DNA from 2 places in the Clostridium sp. NSJ-145 genome. Region 2 is predicted to be linked to the other one. Evidence: a T-box and tRNA genes for the amino acid it is inferred to sense, from the RefSeq annotation. Region 2 holds a T-box; the other holds one or more tRNA genes.
What was found. A T-box is a leader RNA that pairs with one kind of tRNA and senses whether it is charged. The one in region 2 lies ahead of pheS (phenylalanine--tRNA ligase subunit alpha), so its partner is inferred to be a tRNA-Phe.
Positions count from the first base shown of each region.

Region 1: it encodes a tRNA-Phe, which carries the amino acid that the T-box ahead of pheS (phenylalanine--tRNA ligase subunit alpha) is inferred to sense. The anticodon was not compared.

Region 1 covers NZ_JAJNOS010000032.1:953-8,766, reverse strand. The annotation lists gene LQE93_RS16385 (uracil-DNA glycosylase) at 280-957, shown strand; gene LQE93_RS16380 (hypothetical protein) at 1,070-1,273, opposite strand; tRNA gene LQE93_RS16375 (tRNA-Phe) at 1,564-1,639, opposite strand; gene LQE93_RS16370 (hypothetical protein) at 1,767-2,195, shown strand; gene LQE93_RS16365 (CPBP family intramembrane glutamic endopeptidase) at 2,266-3,186, opposite strand; gene LQE93_RS16360 (CinA family protein) at 3,375-3,878, opposite strand; gene LQE93_RS16355 (hypothetical protein) at 4,000-4,236, opposite strand; gene fusA (elongation factor G) at 4,357-6,444, opposite strand; gene LQE93_RS16345 (VanZ family protein) at 6,873-7,337, opposite strand; gene LQE93_RS16340 (hypothetical protein) at 7,357-7,800, opposite strand.
Region 2 covers NZ_JAJNOS010000001.1:104,775-115,062, forward strand. The annotation lists gene zapA (cell division protein ZapA) at 1-591, opposite strand, end outside; gene LQE93_RS00570 (radical SAM protein) at 736-1,653, shown strand; gene LQE93_RS00575 (hypothetical protein) at 1,733-2,269, opposite strand; gene LQE93_RS00580 (DUF2156 domain-containing protein) at 2,471-3,352, shown strand; gene pheT (phenylalanine--tRNA ligase subunit beta) at 3,629-6,007, opposite strand; gene pheS (phenylalanine--tRNA ligase subunit alpha) at 6,025-7,044, opposite strand; T-box leader at 7,115-7,335, opposite strand; gene LQE93_RS00595 (TrmH family RNA methyltransferase) at 7,397-8,179, opposite strand; gene LQE93_RS00600 (potassium channel family protein) at 8,191-8,862, opposite strand; gene LQE93_RS00605 (TrkH family potassium uptake protein) at 8,873-10,219, opposite strand.

The DNA of each region.
Region 1 (7,814 bases), on a different contig from region 2:
TGTCAAACACTTTTTTATCTTATGTTTTTGTTGTTTCGCATCAGCGACGAGATTTATCTTAACATTCTTCCTACATTATTATTCACAATTTTAATTTAATTATTCTACATTATCCACATTTTTTTCTTTTTTTCTCTATAATTCTTATTTTTCCTATTATTGATATACTAGGTAGCGTTTCTGCCAATAAACATTATTTTTCTTTATTGTTTTATTAATTTCGTAAGTTTATAATACTTGTATGCTATATAGGTAAAATTATTTATTGAGGTGATATTAATGAAAAAAATACTTAATAATGACTGGCAAGACTTATTAGAAGAAGAATTTAATAAAGATTATTATTTATCTTTAAGGAGTTTTTTGGCTAAAGAATATAAAGAGAATACTATTTATCCTGATAAATATGATATTTTTAATGCATTGCATTTTACTCCATACAAAGATGTTAAAGTAGTAATATTGGGTCAAGACCCTTATCATGGCCCTAATCAAGCACATGGATTAAGTTTTTCAGTAAATCCTAATGTACCTATCCCCCCTTCCCTATTAAATATATACAAAGAGTTAAAATCAGATTTAGGATGCTATATACCAAACAATGGCTATTTAAAAAAATGGGCTGATCAAGGTGTTCTACTCCTTAATACCTCATTGACTGTTAGGGCTAGTCAAGCTAACTCTCATAAAAATATCGGTTGGGAGACCTTTACTGATAAAATAATTTCCTTAGTAAACGAAAAAGAAGATCCTGTAGTTTTTATACTTTGGGGAAATAATGCAATTAAAAAGAAATCCCTTATAACAAATAAAAGACATCTAATACTTACGTCTGTACATCCTAGTCCATTATCTGCATCTAGAGGCTTCTTTGGAACTAAGCCATTTTCTAAAACAAATAGTTTTTTAGAATCAGTAAATAAAACTCCTATAGATTGGCAAATAGAAAATATATAAAAAAATGGTCGCTTAAATAAACTGATTACTTGATTAATCTTTTTCAAAATTAAGTTACAGTATATTTAAACGACCTCTTCTTATCGTAAAATTTATGTATATATTTTAATATTCAATCACTAATTCTATTTCTTTTATAAATAGAATATATAAATGCTGATAAAATTCCAATTACTCCACCAGCAGCAAAAGTTAAAGTTATGTTTCCTATAATAGCTCCAACTAAAACTCCAGTGCCTACCCCTATAGCTATTCCTTTAGTTAAATATTCATAATCTTTATCTGAAAGTATCATTTTTTCTAAAAACTTAACCATAATTACCTCCTCAGAATTCTATACTTAAATTATATAGTATAATTATTAATAATTTCTTACTTAAAAGTTAACTTTACCTAAATATTATTTATCAATTGCTTATACATATTAGACGCATTAGATATCCAATTAGTTCCTTATATTTATAATTTTTATTTATTTCATATCATTAGGATAATTATAAAATACTAGTTAAGTTACTCTTGATATTAAAATGAAAATATTCTAATAAATTTGAGTATTAATTAGAAAAAATAGAAAAAAGCAACTTACGAATGTAAGTTGCTTCCTGGTGGCTCGACCAGGAATCGAACCAGGGACACGAGGATTTTCAGTCCTCTGCTCTACCGACTGAGCTATCGAGCCTTAACACAGACAATTATACCAAATAACTTATATTATGTCAAATAAATTTATTTAATTTTATAATATGTATTTTTTGTAATTATAAAAATATACTTGTAATATATAACACTTTATATCGGAGGTTAATTTGCAATTCGTAATTTTTATAATTCTTATATCTGCTATAGCAGGAGTATATTTATATTATGATCAACAGCTTGCTAAAGTAAAAAAGCAATTAATGATTACTTCTAATCAACTTAGGAAATGTAAAACTCAACATAGATCATTAGCGACCATTGATAAGCCTCTAAATATTAAATTTATTAATCCTTCTTCTCAAATTGGGATAACTAATACAAGTGCTAAGTTATATCTAGCTCCGACACTAGATTCACCTAAGTTAAATACCTTATCAATAAAAATGGAAGTTAAAATTCTTGATAGTGCATTAGTAGATAATCTACTTTGGTTTTATGTTAATCTTCCAATTGATAGCGACATTAATTGTAGAGGATGGATATCTAAAAATGATTTCTCAACAATTTTTCCAAACTCTAATTCGATGGTTAAATAATTAAAAAATCTAAAAGTACAAAATGCTTAAAAGCATAAGTACCTTTAGATTTTTTAAGCTTGTATATTTTTTAAATATTTCCTGACGTAACTTGTCTTACCATAACTAATAAATATATAACTATTATAAAAATAAAATATATATTAAATACATTTTCTTCATTGTTTTTTCTATAGAAAATTTCTTTACTTATTGTTCCTCGTTTTATATTATCCTTCTTAAGCTTCTTTATTAAAAGATATGCTATATAAGCGAATAATATTGCCATACATCCATATTGAAACGTTAATATTAATTTTTCTCCTAATGAAATTGCTTTTAAACTAATTTCAGAGTCTACATTAGATGGCAAAAATGATACTATCTTTTGTATAGTTATTGATGTTCCATTAATAATAAAATGCATTATTGCCGAAGCAAAAATACTATTGGTTATTCTTACTACTAATGCTAAAATAAATCCTAATGCTGTAGCATAAAGAAACTGTTGTGGATCTAAATGCATTATTCCAAATAAAAGTCCTGTTGCAATACAAGCTACATATATGTTCTTATTATCATATCCTGATAACACTATACCTCTTATTGTTATTTCTTCTGTTATTGCCGGAAGTACTGCTATCAATAATAATAATATCCAATAAGGAGTATTTACAATTTCTCCAACAAAATTTCCTATCTCATTTTCAAAAAAGAACTGTGATATTAAAGAAAAGAAAGTCATTATAGGCTGACATACAAAAGCTAAACATATAACAATAAAAATATCCTTTATATGCAGTTTATTTAATCTTAATACCTTTTTGGGTGATTGCTTAGTAATTAATAAGTATATTAATGCTGGTACTATAAAAATTATTATGTGATTTATTGTTAACATCCATCTTATATCATTTATATTTAAAGCTCTAAAAAGTATATATACTGGTAAAAATAGTTGTAATAACATAATTATTAAAAAATAAATATTAGCCTCTTTTATTTTCTTCATAAATTCCCTCCCCAACATAGATAATATAGTAATAATTTGATTTAAGATTGTATAATACTCATCTTATTTGTTAATAATATTTAATGAAGTAAATTATACTTCATAATTAATCGCCTCTCCCCCATTTTATTTATATACAAAAATAATCCCTTTAATAACATTTAAATTTAGAGGGATTATTTTTTATTTTATAAATATCCTCTTTTAGTTAATAAATCTATAAGCATCTTTAACGCAGAAATTGTAGTTTCTTTTCTAATTTCATTTCTTTCTCCAGTAAAATTAAATTTTTTCACTACTGTTTCTCCATTTAAATATATTCCTATATATACTAATCCTACAGGTTTTTCAATTGACCCGCCTCCTGGCCCAGCTAAACCTGTAGTTGAAATTGCTACTTTTGATCCACTTACCTTTGCAATTCCATTAACCATTTCTCTTGCTGTTTCTTCACTTACAGCGCCATATTGTAATAATGTCTCTTCTCTTACGCCTAGTCTACTTATCTTTGCTTCATTTGAATATGTTACAGATCCCTCTAAATAAGCAGCTGATATTCCTGGGTATGATATTAATTTAGCTGCAACCATACCACCCGTACATGATTCTGCTGTGGAAATCGTTAAGTGATTTTTTATCAAAATTTCACCAATAATATATTCCAGATCTTTATTGATATCTATATTTTTCATATTATAACTTCCTCACATATCTAAATATTCTTAATTTAAATTATATACTCTTTACAAATAAAGGTATATAATAATTAACAATAAAAATCTCTAAAGCATTGTTGTGCTTTAGAGTTATGTACTATCTATATTTATTAGCTGTTATATAATAATCTCCACCACTACTTATTCCTTGCTCTAAAATATTAAAATCATTTTCTTTTAACATTGAGGTAATTATGCTTATATGCTGTTTATTCTTCGTATCTAATGTTATAGTAAAGTTATCATTCTTATCAACTATTCCCATATAATCATGAATATCACTATATTCTCCAAGTCCTAATGCTCCTCTTATATCCATCTTATAATCAGACATATCTTACCTCCATTTCTTGCAGCTTATTTTTACAAACTCTTTACATATAATTATTTTATGTAAGAATTATTTATTTATTCATAAAATAATAAAAAAGCTACCATATAGGTAGCTTTTTTATTAAGCTTCTTCCTTTAATCTCTTAGCTTCATCTAGTATTTTAGAAACTTCTGTTGAAGGAACTTCTTCATATCTAGCAAACTTACTTACATAGCTTCCTCTTGCTTGGGTCATTGACCTTAAATCTGTAGAATAATTAAACATTTCAGCCATAGGGACTTCAGCAATAACTTTTTGAAGCTTTCCTTCTTGCTCCATACCTATAACTCTTCCTCTCTTCTTATTTATATCTCCCATTACATCTCCCATATATTCGTCTGGTATTAAAATTTCCACACTCATAATAGGTTCTAATAATACAGGTTTAGCTTCTTCTAATCCTTTTTTGTAAGCTATTGAAGCTGCTATTTTAAATGCCATTTCAGATGAATCTACAGGATGATAAGATCCATCATATAAAGTTGCTTTTAAGCCTATAACAGGATATCCTGCTAAAACTCCATTTGATAAACAATCTCTTAATCCTTTTTCAACTGCTGGAATAAAGTTTCTTGGTACAGCTCCTCCAACTACTTTATCAACAAATTCTAAATCAAGTTCTCCATCATTTCTTGGTTCAAATATAATTTTAACATCTCCATATTGTCCATGCCCACCTGATTGTTTTTTATGTTTTCCTTGGACATCTGCTCTACCTTTAATAGTTTCTCTATAAGGTACCTTAGGTTGTTGTAGCGTAACATCAGCTCCAAATTTATTTTTTAATCTACTAGCTATAACTTCTAAATGAGTTTCTCCTAATCCCCAAACTACAGTCTCTGCATTTTCTGTATCTCTTTCAACCTTAAATACAGGATCTTCTTCTGATAATTTAGACAGTGCTAAAGATATCTTCTCTTCATCACCTTTAGCCTTAGGTAAAATAGACATTGGCATTACTGCTGTTGGAAAATTAATCTTGTCATACATTATATTGAAATCTTGACTACATAAAGTATCTCCAGTACCTGTATATTGAAGTTTAGCAACTGCTCCAATATCTCCAGCAATTATTTCTTGTACTGGAACTTGATTTTTTCCCCTCATAAAGAATAAATGATTTAATTTTTCTGTTTTTTCCTTATTAGAATTTAAAACGTTAACATCGCCATCTATCTTTCCTGTTATTACTTTAAATAAAGATATTTTGCCAACAAATGGATCAGCTATAGTTTTAAATACCATCGCAGAAAATGGCTTATCATCTCCTACTTTTATGAAAACCTCTTCACCATTGCTTGAATTTTTTGCTTTTTGTGATAATGAATATTCCGGTGATGGAAAACAATTTACTATATTATCTATAAATGATTTTATTCCTACTAACTTAGTAGCACTTCCACATAACACTGGTGCTATATCTCCTTGAGCACAACCTTTTACTAATCCTGAGTAAAGATCCTCATCACTCAATTCACCATCGTTTAAATATTTATCTAAAAGTTCCTCATCAGTTTCAGCTATAGATTCCATTAACATTTGTTTACATTCATCAACTTTATCAACTAAATCTTCTGGAATATCTATATTTTCACACTTTAAAGTCTTCTTATCAACTTTTATAGCAGTTTTTGAAATTATATCTACAATTCCATCAAAATCATTTTCTCTTCCTATTGGATATTGAATAGGAACAACACTCATACCAAACTTTTCTTTTAATTCATCTAAGGTTTTATCAAAGTGAGAATTTTCCCTATCTAACTTGTTTATAAAAAATGCTCTTGGTAATTTGATTTTATTGCAGTAATCCCATGCTTTTTCAGTTCCTACTTGAACTCCTGATACACCACATACAACAATTGTTGCAATGTCCACAGCTCTCATTCCTTGAACCATTTCTCCCTGAAAATCAAAATATCCAGGCATATCAACTAAATTTATCTTGGTATCACCATTTTCAAGATAAGCTATAGATGTTGATAATGATATTCCTCTTCTCTTTTCTTCTTGATCATAATCCATTACCGTAGTTCCATCTTCAATCTTACCTAATCTGTCAGTGGTATTAGCATAATATAATAGTGCTTCTGCTAAAGATGTCTTTCCTGTAGCTCCGTGTCCTATTAAACCTACATTTCTTAGATTTTTAATGCTATAGTCTTTCATAATACATCGATAATACTTATAGTAGTATTATCTTTCACCCACCTTTCTTATATGAATTTGTTTGGATTGCTTTCATCTAAATTACTAAATATTATTGATTATATAGTTAATTTTTATGAAATTATATTCTAAAATAGTACTTATACATAATTGCCTATTCATGATTAATTTTCCTAATTATTATAAAATTATTCCCAATTTATATAAGAGTAATCATTTGAATATTACCCTATGTAAGTAATTTATATATTAAGTGGTTCATATTATTACTAACTTTCATTTAAATATTTATAAAAAAACAAGACTTACACACAATAATTAATCTTATGTACAAGCCTTGCTCTAATTCATTTTTACTTAACTTCAAATTTATTACTAATATAATTCTATTAATAGACTTTTATATTTAATTATAATTAGTATACTAATTAATAACTTGCGTTAAGTTTATTCTCTTTTTTCTTATTTATCTTAATCTTTATATTTACAATAATCATAGCTAATAAAGCTCCAGCTGAATCAATTAAAACATCTCTAAATGCCATCGCCCTTCCTGGAATAAAATATTGGTGTATTTCATCCGTACAAGCATAAAAAAATGAAAATATAAAAGAATAAAAAATAGTATTTTTTATATTTAAATAACATTTCATAACATTAATACTTAAGAAATACAATATAAAATATTCTGTGAAATGAGCTGTTTTTCTTACTATAAATGTTGCAAGCTCACTTAATTCATTGTTTAAATCTATTCCTATAAACTGAAATAATTTCAATACTAATCCACTTTGTTTACTAGATACATCTCCTGGTTGATTTGACATATAAAATATCAATCCCATCCAGAATAATAACGCAATCCATCGTATTATTAATCTTCTGTTTCTCATTTTATTCTCCTAATTATTTTTACACTTTATCTATTAAATATTTATTTACATATGCTAAAGATTCTTCAATAGTACTTTGTCCTCTTTCTAAATCTTGAATTCTCATTTCTAAATTACAAACCCTTTGTTCTATTAAATACATAACCTCTTTTATATCACTTAAAAGTTTAATTTCATAAGAAACTTGTACTCCATCTGAATCTATATATACCTTTTCTGGTGTAGAGCCACACTCAGCACATTTAACATAGACTCCTTCTCTATCTAAATCTCTAAATACTTTAAATGTATCATTATTACATTTGGAACAATTCGATAACATTGTAAAATCATAATAGCTAATATCAATTTCATATTGACTTCCGCAGTTCTTACAAGTTAATTTAAGATTATTATTATCAGTCTCTATAAAAAATGTATTCCCGCTACAACCTTCTTTTTCGCATACCACAGTTCTTATCATAAAGATTGCCTCCT
Region 2 (10,288 bases):
AAGTTCTTGTTTTTTACCTTCTAAAGCATTCTTTAATTCTTCTACTTTTCTATCATAAGAGTCTGTTAAACTATCTTTTTCATAAGCAAAATTTTGTTTTAACTCTTCTGTTTTTGTTACAAAATTCTTTTCTAATTCTTCCTTTTCAGCTTGTAACTTTTGCTTTGTTTCTTCTAATTCTTTATGCAAATTATCTATTGTACTATATAAATTATCAACTTCTTTAATTTTCTCTTCCATAGAACAAATAATACTTTTTAAATTATCAATCTCATTGTTCTTTGTTTTGTTATACTCTTCAGAATCTACCTTAACTTCTTTAAGTCTTTCTTTTAGAGCCATACACTTTTCTTCTAAAGAATTTTTTCTTTTAACTAATTCTTCATTATCTAGTTCACACTTAAAATATTCATCAGCAATATTTAAGGCTGATAATACAGCAACAGCTGTGGTACTTAGCTTATTATTATTTGCTGATATTTCTTTGAACTTACCATCAACATACTCTGCTACTGCTAACAGATATTTTTCATTTTCTTTGCCTTTTAAATTATATTCCACACCATTTATCTTAACCGTTACCGTGTTCATGTTACACCCCTCGTTTACTATAATTACTTATATTATACCATATTAAGCTTTAAATAACTATACCTTCCTTAGTTAATACCACAGTTTAGGAGATTATTTGATAAATTTTCTTAACCTTGATATACTTTCATAGAGGTGTTTATATTGAACTATAATTTTTTATTAGAAAAATGTACTCTTTGTGTAAGAAACTGTAATGTAAATAGGCTTAATGGCCAAATAGGTGTTTGTAATTCTACTGCTTCATTAAAAATAGCAAGAGCTAAACTTCATTATTGGGAAGAGCCATGTATTTCTGGAAATAACGGATCTGGTACAGTTTTCTTCTCTAATTGTAACTTAAAATGTGTATTTTGCCAAAATCACTCTATATCACAAGAAGGAAATGGCTTAGAAATATCTATAGAAAGATTGTCAGAAATATTTTTAGAACTTCAACTTCAAGGAGCCCATAATATTAACTTAGTTACACCAACACATTATGTACCTCAAATAATTGAAGCTTTAAAAATCTCAAAAAGCAAAGGACTTAATATTCCTATACTTTATAACACTAATTCATTTGATTCATTAGAAACTATAAAAATGCTTAATGGATATATAGATGTTTATCTACCAGATTTTAAATACTTTGATGATAAATATGCAATTAAATATTCAAAGGCTCAAGGTTATAGCAAAAATACATTAGAAATCATAAAAGAAATGGTTTCACAAGTAGGTAAGCCACAATTCAAAGATGATATAATTCAAAAAGGAGTTATAGTAAGGCATTTATTACTACCTGGTCTTTTGTTTGATTCTAAGAAGGTTATAGATACACTTTATAACAACTTCGGAGATGATATATATATATCTTTTATGAATCAATACACTCCTTTACATAATGCTAAGAACTTTCCGGAAATAAATAAATCTATAAATCCTAAAATTTATGATTCACTTGTAAATTATGCAATAAGTATAGGTGTAAAAAACGGATTTATCCAAGAGGAAGGTACTAGTTCCGAAAGTTACGTTCCTAGCTTTAAAAATGAAGGAGTAAAATCTATAGATAGTTAAAGATTAATAATTAATATAAAAAGTCAGCTTTCGCTGACTTTTATAAATAAATTCTTGTTTACTAATTCTTAATTATTAATTAAACTATTCCCATCTTACTGATAACTCCATCTAGTAATGCTTTCTTTTTTTGATTTAAGTATTCCCCATAGTACTTTTCTTCTTCACCAGCAAACAATGCTTCTACTGCAACATTATCAACTTCTCTTAAAATTATCATATTAATATCTCTTCTATACGTCTTTTCTAATGTAGAGAACATTTTATTATATTCTTCAATTCCTCTTGTCTTTTTATATTTTCTTATTAATGAATCAAGACTAGTATCATACTTTTTAATCTTATAAATTATATTCTCAATAGTTTTATTTTTATTTTTTAAGAAATATTTCTCATAATCTAATTTTATACCTAATAATTCATTTATAGAGTATTCTTTATTACAAACATTAAATGTTACTTTACCTTCTTCAAAAAGTTTAGTAATAATATAATTCATTATTTTGTCATTATTACTCCACTTATCTATTATTTCTTCTTGTCCACCAACTATCTCAATAGCTTTTTTAAGTTGTCCAATTTTTTCTTCTAAAACTTTATTATTTATACTACTCATTGTCTACTCCTTAATGTCTATTTCTTCATAATAGAAATTTATTAATTAATACTTAATAGTTTTTCTTTTATATTTTACATATATTCATATATAATTACAAGTTTCTATTTATCTTTCTAAATATCATTATAATTATCACCATCTCTTTTCTAAAAAAATATTATAAACTATATATATTTTTTCACAAAGGAGAGGACAGTTTTGTTAGATTTACATCCAATTTCTTATAAAGATAAAAACTTGATAAACTACTATTCTAATTTTATAAATACATCTTCATATGAATATTCTTTTAATTCACTATATTTATGGAAAGACCTTTGTAAAACTAATTTAACTACTATTTACGATACCTTAGTAATTCAAAAATATGATGATGAAAAAGGCTTTTTCTTCATGATGCCTTATTATAAAAATGTAGAATCATTATATAAAACTTTAGATTATTTAAAATCAAACTATGAAAATTATCAATATCTATTAGGTGATATTGATAGTGATCATATTGAGCTACTAAAAAACAATTATGACTTAGAAATACTTGAAAATAAAAAATCATTTGAATATATCTATCTTACTAGTGATTTGATAAACCTTAAAGGGAAGAAGTATCATAAAAAAAGAAATCATTACAATAATTTTATTAATTTATACAACTACAATTATTCGTCTATTAATAATGAAAAAATTATTGAAGACTGCTTAGATCTTCTAAATAAATGGGAAAATAAAAAATGTATTTGCTCTAAAGAGCTATTGATAGAACCTATAGCTGTAAAAAATATTTTATATTCACTTGATGATTTATCTTTGAAATCTATAGCATTATATGTTGATAACAAGTTAGTTGGTTTTTCAATTGGAGAAAAATTTAAAGATTCAGCAATAATCCATATCGAAAAATGTAATGCAAACTATCGTGGTGTATATGCTTTTATTAATAATGAATTTTTAAAAACAAGCTTTAGTGATACTATCTACGTAAATAGAGAAGAAGATTGTGGTCATGAAGGTTTGCAAAAATCAAAAGAATCTTATCACCCTTATAAAGTTTTAAATAAATATTTTATAAAAATAAAGTAGTAATTCAAAAGCGAATTACTACTTTGTTTTTAAGTTAAAAGGAAACTCCTACTCACATACGTTCGTAGGAGTAAGTTCACCTTGCCAAATCTAAGATTTGGAGGCTTACTTAGCTATGCATAAATTCCGATATCCAACTTCAAGATTTGGATCGTCATTTATACTCTGTATAACTTTCACTAGCTAAATCTGTGATTTAATTTTTTATGAGAAACTCCTTCTCCTTAGGTCGAAGGAGTAAGTTCGCCTTGCCAAATCTAAGATTTGGAGGCTTACTTATCTTAACACAGCTCCTAGTTTGTGTTCTAATGCTTTTAGAATTTTATCGTGAACTTTAGATATATCTTTATCTTCTAAAGTTTTCTTTTCATCTCTGTAAGCTATAGCGTAAGCAATTGACTTTTTACCTTCTGGTATTTGTGCTCCCTTATAGATATCAAATAATTGTACTTTCTCTACTAAGTTTCCACCAGCTCTTCTTATACAATCTTCTATATCTGCAACTAATATAGAGTCATCACATAAAAGTGCAATATCTCTAGTTACAGCTGGGAACTTTGGTAATGGTTTATATGCCTTTACAGTTGTTGCTGCTTGGAATAACATATCTAAATCTAATTCTGCAACATAACAATCTACATCTATACCATAATTTTCAGTTACATCTGGGTGAACTTCTCCAAATACTCCTGCTTTCTTATTTCTAACCATTAATGCAGCAGTTTTTCCTGGATGGTAGCTTGGATTTTCACTTTCACGAGCATATTTAGCTTTATCTATCCCTAATCCTTCGATTACATTTTCAACTATACCTTTAAGATCAAGGTAATCGCAATCTCCATATATACCTATAGTTAAAATATTCTTTTCTGTTGGTAGCTCAGTTTCTACTTCATTAGGAATATATACTCTTCCTATTTCAAATAATCTAACATAATCATTATTTCTAGAGTAGTTTCTAGCTAAACATTCCATTATTGATGGTAAAGTAGTAGTTCTCATTACACTGTAATCTTCACCTAATGGATTCTTTATCTTTACAACATTTCTAAGTTCACTATCTTCAGGTATATTAACTTTATCAAATACCTTAGGTGATACAAATGAGTAGCTAATAGATTGATTTACACCACTACCAATCATTATATCTACAACTTTATCAGTTAGTAATTCATTCTTATATTTAGGTTCTCTCTCAGTTGATACCTTAAATACTGTTGTTGGAATCTTATCATATCCATAAATTCTTGCTACTTCTTCAGCAATATCTTCTTTTATAGCTATATCTATTCTAAATGTTGGTATAGTTATTACTAACATTTCACCGTTAATCTCTGTTTTTAAATCTAGAGAATCTAAAGCTTCTTTCATTTCTTCCTTAGATATCTCTGTTCCTAAGAACTTATTAATCCAAGCTGAGTCTACAGTTATAGAACCTTCTTCTTTAACTTGATTATAAACATCTATAGTTCCTTCCATAACTTTTCCGCAACCTAGTTCGCAAATAAGTGCACAAGCTCTATCTATTGCAAGTTTAGCTAAGTTTGGATCTATATCTTTATCAAATCTTGAAGAACTTTCAGATCTTAAGTTTAACTTCTTAGAGCTAACTCTTATATTAGTTCCTTCAAAGTTTGCTGATTCAAAAATAACTTCTGTTGTATCATCTTGAATTTCTGAGTTTAATCCACCCATAATTCCAGCTATAGCAACAGACTTTTCTCCATCTTTAATCATTAAGAAATCTGAAGTTAATTCTCTTTCAACTTCATCTAAAGTAGTGAACTTTTCTCCATCTTTAGCTTTTTCAACAACTATTTTACCGCTTTCTATTTGTCTAGCATCAAAAGCGTGCATTGGTTGACCAATCTCTAACATAACAAAATTAGTTATATCAACTATGTTATTAATAGGTCTAACCCCTGCTTCTAAAAGTCTTTCTTGCATCCAACCTGGCGATGGCATTACCTTTACATTTTTAACACCTCTAGCCATGTATCTTCTACATAAATCATCTCTAACTTCAACTTTTAATTCATCATTAATATTAGCTGATGACTTAACTTCATAGCTCATATTTGGCATCTTATAAGAAGTTCTTAACGTTGCTGCTGTTTCTCTAGCCATACCAACTATACTTAAACAGTCAGGTCTATTTGAAGTAATTTCAAAATCTAATATAGCTTTATTTAATCCTAAATATTCTTTTATATCCATTCCAAGAGGTGCATCTTGTGGTAATATCATTAATCCATGAACTGGTTCATCTCCAGCAATTCCTAATTCTTCTTCAGAACAGAACATTCCGTTAGATACTACACCTCTCATCTTACCTTTTTTAATTTCAGTTCCATCAGCTAAAATTGATTTATGAAGAGCAACTGGAACTACATCATCTTCTTTCATATTAGTTGCTGCTGTAACTATTTGTATTTCTTCTTCAGCCCCAATATTTACTTGACATACACTTAATCTATCAGCGTCTGGATGCTTTTCAATCTTAGTAATTTTACCCGTCACAACATTTTTTATATTGTCACCTTGTATAATAACCTCTTCTACAGCTGAACCTGAAAGAGTTAATTTATCACCTAATGTAACTGCATCTACATTTACTTCTGCATAATCTTTTAACCAATTATATGGTACTTTCATCTCACTTTACCTCCTAATTAAAATTGATTTAAAAATCTCATATCACTTTCGTATAATAATCTGATATCATCTATTCCGTATTTAAGCATAACCATTCTATCTACACCAAATCCGAAGGCAAATCCACTATAAACTTCTGGGTCTACTCCGCAATTTCTTAATACTTCAGGATGAACCATTCCACATCCTAGTATTTCAATCCATCCGCTTCCTTTACATACTCTACAACCTTCACCACCACATACAAAACAAGTTGCATCCATTTCTGCTGATGGCTCTGTAAATGGGAAGTGATGTGGTCTAAATTTAGTTACTACCTTATCTCCAAACATCTTTTTAGCAAATAATTCTAAAGTTCCTTTTAAATCTGCAAAAGTAACTCCCTTATCAATTACTAAACCTTCCATTTGATAGAATATTGGTGAGTGAGTAGCATCTACAGCATCTGATCTATAAACCTTCCCTGGAGATATCATCTTTATAGGAGGTTCTTGTTTTTCCATAGTTCTAATTTGAACTGGAGAAGTTTGAGTTCTAAGTACTATATTATCGTTTATATAAAAAGTATCTTGTTCACTTCTCGCTGGATGGTCTTTAGGTATATTTAATGCTTCAAAGTTGTAATGATCTAATTCAACTTCTGGACCTTCTTCTACAGTAAATCCCATTGAAATAAATATTTCTTTCATACTTTCTAATGTTAAATCTAATGGGTGTCTTTTCCCTATAACATTTCTTTTACCAGGTAACGATATATCTATAACTTCACTAGCAAGTTTAGCATTCTTTTCTTTTTCTTTAATCTTTTTGCTAACCTCTTCTAATCTTTCTTCTACTTCATTTTTAGCTTCATTAACTAACTTCCCAACTACTGGTCTTTCTTCTTTTGATAAAGCTCCCATACTTCTAAGAATAGTAGTAAGTTCCCCTTTTTTCCCAAGGTATTTAACTCTTATTTCTTCTAATGCTCCACTATTTTCTGCAGCAGATATTTCATCAAAAGCAGCTTCTTTAATTGCTAATAATTTTTCTTGCATTTGTATTCTCCCTTCTAACGAATTAAATTATGGTATTTTTTTCAATAAAAAAAGGATATTCAGCCCCCTACAAAGGGACGGAATATCCGCGTTACCACCCTAATTGATATTTATTATAAAACAAATATCCAACTTAATTTTAATAACGGCAAAAACCGCTAGCTACTACTTTGTTTCACAGCTAGTACTCCTGAGCGAACTTCAATATAAATTCTAATAAAAAGGCTTACAGTCATGACCTTTTCTCCCTGAAAAAGTCTTTATATCTACTCTCTCAATCATAGTATTTTTATATTAAATTACAACTGATTATACATCTAAAAGACAATATTTTCAATAGTTTTATGTAAATTTATTTATTTGATATATTTTGTCTAACTCTTTCAAATAAAATTATTGATGTTGCTATAGCTACATTTAATGACTCTGCTCCACCTGGCATTGGTATTTTCACTTTGATATCTGCCATTTCAAATATTTCATCACTGATACCATTTCCTTCATTTCCTACTGAAAGAATTATCTTTCCACTTAAGTCCTCTCTAAAGAAATCCTTAGATTCTTGAAGAGATGTAGCAACTAAGCTAAATCCATCATCTTTTAGTCCTTTTAAAAAAGTTAAATCATTATCATGTATTATTGGAACATAAAATATAGAACCCATAGTAGATCTAATAACCTTATCGTTATATATATCTACAGTACCTTTTGTTAATATTATTCCAGTTACTCCTGCTGCATGAGCAGTTCTAATTATAGTTCCTAAATTACCAGGATCTTGAACTTTATCGCATAGAAGATAAAAATCACCATTTAAATTTTCTCTGTTATCTTCAATTTCTAATAATGCAATTATACCTTGTGGATTCTCAGTTGAAGTAAGCTGCGAAAAAAGGCTATCTTCCATTAAATATACTTTTACGCAGTCTATATACTGTTCTAAATATTGATTTATTTTCTTTGCACCATCATTATTTACAACAATAGAATCTACTTTGCATCCTGCTTTAAATGCTTCTTGTATCAACCTAAAACCTTCGATTATATATTTTTGTTCTTTACTTCTACCTTTTCTATCTTTTAACTTTTTAGCTAATTTAAAAAAAGCATTTTCTTTACTTTCTATTGATATCAACTTATACACCTCTATTTTTGTTTAGCCATAATTTCTTCTATTTTAGCTAAGTCTTCTGCTGATCCAATAGCTACTATTATATCATCTGAAGAAATAACTTCATCAGCACTTGGAGAAATATTTATATCATCATCTTTCTTTATAGCCATTACGTTAATTCCATACCTACTTCTAAGCTTTAACTCTGTAAGATTCTTTCCATTCCACTCTTCTAAAGCTTTCATTTCCATTATACTATAATCAGGTGAAAGTTCTATATAATCTAAAATACTTGCAGATACAAGATTATGAGCTACTCTCACTCCCATATCCTTTTCTGGTAATACTACTCTATCTGCACCTATTTTATATAATACCTTAGCATGTAAATCACTTTGTCCTTTTGCTATTATATATTTAACTCCTAGATCTTTAACTAGAAGTGTTACCATAACACTAGCTTGTATATTTGAACCTATTGTTACTACTGCAACGTCAAAATTTCTTAGCCCTAACGTTCTAAGAGCTGACTCATCAGTTGCATCCATTTGTACTGCATGTGTTACAGAGTCTGAAATCTCTTGAACCATATCTTCATCCATATCTATAGCTAATACATCATGGCCTAATCCATAAAGTGTCTTTGCAACAGACTCTCCAAATCTCCCTAACCCTATAACTACGAATTGTTTATTTTTTGACATAATTACTCTCCTAACCTATTAGAATTTTTCCTTCTGGATATTTTACACCATTATTTTTTTTGTTTCTCATTAATGATAGAACTACTGTTAATGGGCCAACTCTACCTAAATACATCATTATCATTATTAAAACCTTACCTACTTCAGTAAGCTGTTGAGTTAATCCTACAGTTAATCCTACTGTTGCAAAAGCTGATGTAGTTTCATATAAAAGTGAAAGGAATGATGCTCCTTGTTCTGTATATGATAAAAGCATAGTAGCACTCATCACTAAAACTCCACCTATAAAAAATAATGTAAAAGCCTTATATACTAACTCTTTAGGAAATCTTTTTTTAAATGCTTCTGCATCCTCACGACCTCTAATAACACAAATAACAGTTACTATTAATACTCCTATTGTAGTTGTTTTAATTCCTCCAGCTGTTGATCCTGGAGATCCACCTATAAACATAAGTATAATTGTTAATAAATTACCTGCATTTGTCATTCCATCTGTAGAAATAGAATTAAATCCTGCAGTTCTTGGAGTTACAGCTGCAAAAAATGAATTTACAAGCTTATCTCCTATATTCATATTTGCCAATGTATTTGGATTATTATGTTCGAAAATAAACATAAGTATTGTTCCTCCTACAACCAAAATAGCAGTAACTAAAATAACCATTTTAGAATGTATAGAAAGTTTTTTCATACTTTTAAAGTTATATACTTCAATCCAAACAGCAAAACCAATACCCCCAATAATAATTAGAGCACTAGCTACTAATATAACTACCCAATTACTACTATAACTTGTTAAGCTTGAAAAGTTACCAAACAAGTCAAATCCAGCATTACAAAAAGCTGAAATAGAATGGAATAAACTATAGAACATCCCTTTACCTATTCCATATTTAGGAATAAACTGTGTTGAAAATAAAAGTGCCCCTGATAGTTGAACAGTTATAGTAAATGTTAATACATATTGAACCATCTTTACAAGTCCCTGAATATTAAATGTATTCATAGCATCTTGTAATATCAACCTATCTCTTAATGTTATTTTTTTACCTAATATAATTGCTATCAGTGTTGTAAAAGACATAAATCCTAAGCCACCGATTTCAATTAAAAGCATAATAATTGTTTGACCAAACATACTCCAATGAGTTCCAGTATCTAGCGTTACTAACCCTGTTACGCAAACAGCTGATGTTGATGTAAATAGTGCATCTAAAAAATTAGTATATTGTCTAGTAGCAGATGATATCGGTAACGTTAAAATTATAGCACCTATTAATATCACTACTAAGAAACCTAATGCTAAAATCTGTACTCCTTTAAGTTTATTACTTTTTCTTAAATTAAATTGCATATCCTCACCTCGTAGGTTTCATTTTAACTACTTTTATTATTTTGCTCTACATATATTATTTTTATTTGT